3 regions of the Bradyrhizobium sp. B124 genome follow, and region 3 is predicted to be linked to each of the others. Evidence: predicted binding sites of a transcription regulator. Region 3 holds the regulator's gene; each other region holds the start of a gene.
The links. The regulator PhoB, encoded in region 3, activates phosphate uptake and scavenging genes when phosphate is short. The targets are predictions, from matches to a motif close to TGTCATNNANCTGTCAT.
Positions count from the first base shown of each region.

Region 1: AAFG13_RS20485 (inorganic phosphate transporter) is a predicted target of PhoB. The motif match lies at 1,395-1,411, and genes of this name have one in related genera.
Region 2: phnF (phosphonate metabolism transcriptional regulator PhnF) is a predicted target of PhoB. The motif match lies at 1,128-1,144, and genes of this name have one in related genera.

Region 1 covers NZ_CP152413.1:4,261,187-4,263,452, forward strand. The annotation lists gene AAFG13_RS20485 (inorganic phosphate transporter) at 1-1,332, opposite strand, end outside; gene AAFG13_RS20490 (DUF5413 family protein) at 1,614-2,048, opposite strand; gene AAFG13_RS20495 (hypothetical protein) at 2,236-2,266, opposite strand, start outside.
Region 2 covers NZ_CP152413.1:3,458,133-3,460,398, forward strand. The annotation lists gene phnH (phosphonate C-P lyase system protein PhnH) at 1-590, opposite strand, end outside; gene phnG (phosphonate C-P lyase system protein PhnG) at 595-1,068, opposite strand; gene phnF (phosphonate metabolism transcriptional regulator PhnF) at 1,173-1,898, shown strand; gene phnE (phosphonate ABC transporter, permease protein PhnE) at 2,076-2,266, opposite strand, start outside.
Region 3 covers NZ_CP152413.1:4,760,691-4,762,956, reverse strand. The annotation lists gene phoU (phosphate signaling complex protein PhoU) at 1-360, shown strand, start outside; gene phoB (phosphate regulon transcriptional regulator PhoB) at 491-1,201, shown strand; gene AAFG13_RS22775 (GcrA family cell cycle regulator) at 1,519-2,031, opposite strand.

The DNA.
Region 1 (2,266 bases), 500 kb from region 3:
CTTCCAGCCGACCATCGTGCCGAGGCCGAGCGCGATGGCGACCGCGATCTTCACCCAGGACGGGATGAATTTGGTCGCGGCATCCAGCGAGCCCTTGTAGCGATTGAGCGTCGCGACATCGGCATCGTTCAGCCCGCTGTCGCTGCTCTTCATGAGCGAGCGCAGCGCCTCCGATACCAGATACATGTCGTTACGCGTGTTGCCGACGGTCTCGGCCGGGAATTTCGCCAGCGAACCGTACTGAATGACCTGGTCGCTGATTTCGCCGACGAGAACGGCGAGTGACGGATAGGTATCGTCGGTGAGTTGTCGAAGCGCGATGTAGTTCGTCACCGCCGGACGCGGATTGCCCGTCACCTTGCGATCGGCTCCCCTATCCTCGATCACCTTGCTCGCCGCCGCCGAATTCGCGGTGAATGCCGCGATCTGGCTCGCAGGCATCGCGCGGTTGAGTGCGTAAGCGGTCGGGACCACGCCGATCAAGATGAGCATGATGAGACCCATGCCCTTTTGACCGTCGTTCGACCCGTGAAAGAAGCTGACCATGGTACAGGTCAGGATCAGGATGCCGCGGATCCACCACGGCGGCGGCTGATCGCCTTTCGGCTCGCCGAACAGCGCCGGCGTTGCGCGCAACAGCGCGGTTTTCAGCCCGTAGAGCAGGATGGCAGCGAGCGCAAATCCGAACAGCGGCGACAGCAGCAGCGCCTTGCCGGTGTTGACGGCCTGCGACCAATCCACGCCGGACGTCCCCTCCCGTCCATGCATCAGCGCATTCGCGATCCCCACGCCCATGATCGATCCGATCAGGGTGTGCGAACTCGAGGCGGGCAATCCGAAATACCAGGTGCCCACGTTCCAGATGATGGCGGCGATCAGCAGCGCAAACACCATGGCGAAGCCGGCACTGCTGCCGACCTGAAGGATCAGTTCGACCGGCAACAACGAGACGATGCCGAAGGCAACGGCACCGCTGGAGAGCAGGACGCCGATCAGATTGAAGAGGCCCGACCAGACCACGGCAATGTGGGCCGGCATCGAGCGCGTGTAGATTACGGTCGCGACGGCGTTCGCCGTGTCGTGAAAGCCGTTGACGAATTCGAAGCCGAGCGAGATCAACAGCGCCACGAACAGCAGCAGGAACGCCGCATAAGAGGTCTTGCCCGCGCCCGTCGCGCCGACGTCCGCGTAGATGCTGTAGGCCACGAACAGCAGCGCGGCTCCGATCACGCCGAGATAGATGATGCCGGTAAGAGGATGAAAGCCCTTCTCGAGATCGGGGCCGCGGCGCCGCGCGGGCTCAATCGAACCAGGTAACGCTACATCGCTCATATGATCGCCCTCACGGCCGCGGGAGGACAAAAGCGGCCATGTGACATTGGGACTACGTTTACATGACGCCCATATGACAGTTCCATGAAGGGCAATGCCCCCGGCTTTCAGCCGACGTCTAATACATTGACAAAATTACTATAATTGCGCGACCGACTGCTCGCCATGCGTTGGCATGGCCACCTGTCCGGCTGCGATGCGCTCAATGTGCCGCCCGTCAGAAATCGCCGATCATGTCAAAGCCGGCGACTTCTGTTTTCCCGAGGCAATGCGTACATGCCCTAATGCTGGGATGCCGGCTGTGCCGGCACGTGCTGCTCTTCGGCATATTTGTGCGCCAGCCAGGACGTGATCACGCCCGGGATGAAGCCGACCAGCCCGTAGAGGATGAACTGCACGGCGCCGCTTTCGGAGCCGTGCGAGGCGTAGGTCAGCGCCGCGCCGACGAACGCCACGAGACCTACGATCAGCATCCGCACCGTCGGTGTGATCCGCCGCATATGCATCAGGATGTCGTCGATCGCGCCGAACATCAGCGACGGCACGATGCCGAACAGATAATTGTATTGCAGCGACTTCACGAACACGACGAACAGCTTCGCCACTTCGCCGCCATTGGTCTCGGTCCAGTAGCCGGACTGATAGGTGGTCATGAGCAGCAGCAGGAAGCCGCCGATGAACGGCCCGATGGCTGCGAAGATCAGATAGCGTTTCATGGCGTGCCCCTGCCCGACATCAGGCGAGTGTAACGCAGTCACGCGACGGTTCTAGGGAAATTCGAAAGCGCCCGGTAATGTTCCGGGATCATCGCGTCGATGCGCTGCAACAGTTCGCTGCGATACGGAATCGCCCGGACTCAGCCGGGCGATGAGATCGTGAGGACCGAGGTGAGCGCTGAAGCTGTTACTCACCCCACGCCGCGAAGGCGTCGTTG
Region 2 (2,266 bases), 1.3 Mb from region 3:
AGCCGCGTGGTGCGCGGGATCGCGACAATCTTGTCGTCATGGACCAGCACGACGTCGATGCCGCGCGGGAACAGCGCTTCATTGATCGCCAGCCGCTGGAACAGGTCGCGCGGCTTGATCATCGCCTGCAACATCGCGCTGCCGTCGATGCCGGGACCCTTCAGCTCGAAGGCCGGCCCCTGCGTCAGGCTGTCGATCTGCAGGATCAGCGTGGTCGACCGGTCAGGATATTCGCTGCTGCCGAACGCGAATCGCTCCAGCACCGGCAGGTTTGCGGCATCGCCGATCAGCGCGAAGCTCGCGATCGAGGGATCGGCGATCACCGGCGCGCTGGCGTGAAACTTCAGCCAGCGGGCGACATCAGGCGTCGCCGACATCGCGGCATCGAGCCAGATCGGCGTGTCGTGATCGAACAGCGTCAGCGCGATCGCGGCCGCGCCGCGCATCATCCCGGCGGGTGTTCCGACGCTCGCGGCGACGCGCTGCACGCTGCCCGGGCGCGCCATCGCATCCATCACGGAGCGGAATGTGGATTGCGCCGACAGCACCTTGTCGGCAAACCCTGCGGGCATTTCGGCAATCGTCGTCATTGCATCACCCTTCACCGCGCACCATGGTGTAGAAATCAACCCGCGTCGCCGCGGTCTCGGCGGCCTTGCGGGCGCGTTCGGCGTTCATCGCGACCCGCAGCGGCGCGATCACCTTGGCCTCCACCTCGCCGGACAATTCCGCCGACTGCACCATGGCGTCGCATAGCGCGATCATCTGCGCCTTGTGCGCATCGCGGCCGAGCGTGTAGCCGAAGCCGACTTCGCCGGTCGCAAGCCGCACCGCCGCGCGCGATACCGTCGCCTCGCCGAGGTTGAACGGCGCACCGTCACCGCCGATCCGCCCGCGCATCATCACGAGGCCGTTCTCCGGCTCGCGCAGGTTCTCGTGGCTGGGCACCGCGATCGCCGCCAGCCTGCCTGCGATGTCGGCCGCGGCGGAGTGCGCCAGCACCGTCATCGCGGCCTTGCGCTGGGCCTGTTTGCTGTCCGGTCCGGTCGAATTCGTGGTTGAATTCATGGGCAACCTTGCTTGCATCAAGTTGTCTATGATACTAGACAACTTGATAGCCGAGCGCCATGACTGTTTCGTGACAAACCGAAGATTTCTGGTATCACCGCGCCATGAGCATGCAGGAAAGTTCCGGCGTCGCCTTGTGGCGGCAGGTCGCTGACGGCATCGAGCGCGGCATCGCCGACGGCCGCTTTGCTGCGGGCGAAAAGCTGCCCGGCGAGATGGAGATCGCCGAGACTTACCGGGTCAACCGCCACACAGTGCGGCGGGCGCTCGCCGCATTGGCGGAGCGCGGCCTGGTGCGCGCCGAGCGCGGCAGCGGCACCTATGTCGAAGCCCAGCGCCTTGCCTATCCGCTGCGTTCACGCACGCGATTCTCGGAGATCGTCGGCGCCGGGGGCCACGAGCCGCGCGGCCAGCTGATCGATGCAGGCAACGACGTCGCCAACCGCGAGATCGCGCGCGAGCTGGGTTTGAAGATCGGCGCGCCGCTGATCCGGATCGAAGCGGTGCGGCTCGCGGACCGGACGCCGATCTGCGTGTCCACCACCTGGCTGTCGGCCGAGCGGTTTCCCGATGCCGGCAGCGTGTTTGCGGACGTTCGCTCGATGACGAAGCTGCTCGGGCACTACGGCGTGAAGGATTACCACCGCGCCTCGACCCGGATCACCGCGGCGATCGCCGATGCGACCGACGCCGCGCGGCTCGACCTGCCGCTGGGCCGGCCGGTGCTGGTGGTCGACGCGACCGACGTCGATATGCTGGACCGCCCGCTGGTGACCAAGCGCTCGCGCTTCGCCGCCGAACGCGTGGAGTTTCTGGTCGAGAATAGCTGATCTCTCTGCTCCCTCGCCCCGCTCTTGCGGGGAGAGGGTTGGGGTGAGGGGCTGCCTCCGCGAATCCGACAGATGTGAGTACGGGGACAAACCCCTCACCCGGATTGCACCGGACGATGCTTCGCATCGCCGAGCGCAATCCGACCTCTCCCCGCAAGCGGGGGGCGAGGTGACCTCCTACACCACCGCCCTTTGGCCGATGATGGCAAAGCGCAGCTTGCTCGAGATGAAATCGATCGCGGCGACCGCGATCAGGATCATCAGGATCAGGAACGACACCTTCTGCCATTCCAGCACGCGGATCTGCTCGGCGAGCTGGAGCCCAATGCCGCCGGCGCCGACGATGCCGATGATGGTGGCCGAACGGG
Region 3 (2,266 bases):
AAGCTGATCCGTGGCCTGGAGCACATGACCGACCTCGTGCTGTCGCAGGTCAAGTCGGTGCTCGACGCCTATGCCGCGCACGATCTGCCGGCGGCGATGAACGTCTGGAAGGGCGACGAGGAGGTCGATGCGATCTGCACCTCGCTGTTCCGCGAGCTGCTGACCTACATGATGGAGGATCCGCGCAACATCTCGTTCTGCATCCATCTGATGTTCTGCGCCAAGAACATCGAGCGGATCGGCGATCACGCCACCAATATCGCCGAAACCGTGTTCTACATGATCGAGGGCCAGCAGATCACCGACAAGCGCCCGAAGGGCGACATGACCAACTTTGCCACCACGGTGCCCGGTACCTAGGACATGATCCGCAGGCGCGGAGCCGGATTGTCTTCACGACAAGTCGTTTCCGCGGGGATTATGCTCAGGAAAGTAAGCGTTTCGGTTTGCGTCTGGGCAACGGATCATCACAGAGAGAGAACTTAAGCCGATGAGCGCACGCATTCTGGTAGTCGAAGACGAGGAAGCGCTGACGACACTGTTGCGCTACAACCTCGATGCGGAAGGCTACGATGTCGAGACGGTGGGGCGCGGCGACGATGCCGACACCCGCCTGAAGGAGCGCGTTCCCGACCTCGTGGTACTGGACTGGATGCTGCCGGGCCTGTCCGGCATCGAGCTGTGCCGCCGCCTGCGGGCGCGGCCCGAGACCAAGCAGCTTCCGATCATCATGCTGACCGCGCGCGGCGAGGAGAGCGAGCGCGTGCGCGGGCTTGCCACCGGCGCCGACGACTACATCGTCAAGCCGTTCTCGGTGCCGGAACTGCTGGCACGGGTGAAGGGCCTGCTGCGCCGTGCGAGCCCGGAGCGGCTTGCGACCGTGCTGACCTATGGCGACATCGAGCTCGACCGCGAAAAGCGCCGCGTGGCGCGCTCGGGACGTCCGATCGATCTCGGTCCGACCGAGTATCGGCTGCTCGAATTCTTCCTCGAGCATCCCGGCCGCGTGTTCAGCCGCGAGCAGCTGCTCGACAGCGTCTGGGGCCGCGACATCTATATCGATGAGCGTACCGTCGACGTGCATATCGGCCGCCTGCGCAAGCTGCTCAATCCGGGCCGCGAGCAGGATCCGATCCGCACCGTGCGCGGCGCCGGCTACGCGCTCGACGACCGCTTCGCGAAGGCCGAACCGCAGCCGTAAGGCTGGCCGACAATCGTAAACCACAACACGGCGTCGTCCCGGCGAACGCCGGGACCCATACGCCGCGGCCGGCGCAATCGGCAAGCGGCCAGACGACTTTCTAACAACGCCCATTCGTGGTTATGGGTCCCGGCGAACGCCGGGACGACGCCGGTGATGTGACGTAGCCCGGATGGAGCGAAGCGAAATCCAGAACTTCATTCTCCGCTTCAAACACCGCGCCGGATTACGCTTCGCTCCATCCGGGCTACGAGCCACAAAAAAATCCCCGCTTTCGCGGGGATTTGTTTTTACAGTCCAGGCAGTTTCCCGAGTGCTTACTTGATCTGTGGCTTCGCCGACGGCCGGCGGCGATCGGCGGCGGGCTGATAGGCGACGCGCGAGTGATGCGCGCAATAGGGCAGACCGGCGAGCGCCTTGCCGCCGCAGAAGAAGAATTCCGGGCTCGAGGGATCGCCGACCGGCCAATGGCAGGTGGCCTCGTTGAGCTCGAGCAGCGACAGCCGCTGGCTCATCGGCACCACGTTGTCGAAGGAGATCGGATCGGGCTCCATCTCGACCTCGAAGGCGTGCGCAAGCGCAGTGTTGCCGCGCGAGACCGGGCGCGCCACCCGCATCATGTGCTGGGCGGGGCGGGCCTTGCGCTGCCGCGGCGCGGCCGTGGAGGGGGCCTTGGCGCGGCCGGAGAGGCCGAGCCGATGCACTTTGCCGATCACGGCGTTTCGCGTCACATTGCCAAGTTCCGCCGCGATCTGGCTGGCCGAGAGGCCGGATTCCCAGAGCTTCTTCAGCTGCTCGACGCGATCGTCGGACCAGGTCAATACAGTCATCACATTCTTCCTTTCGCATGGCGCCGGCCACTCATCGGAGCGGCGCTGCGAGCCAATCTGGACAAATATCCCTGCGGCCAGAATCCCTTAGCCCTCGCCGGGCACGGTGTTGCGCCCGAACGTTTACGCGAGACACGAAGGCTACTTAGAGGGTCCAGTACTGCCGCACGAGATGTCGTACCCGACAGGCCAAACGCTACAATATGGCGTGACTCTGGCGCAAGAGTCCGCGGCC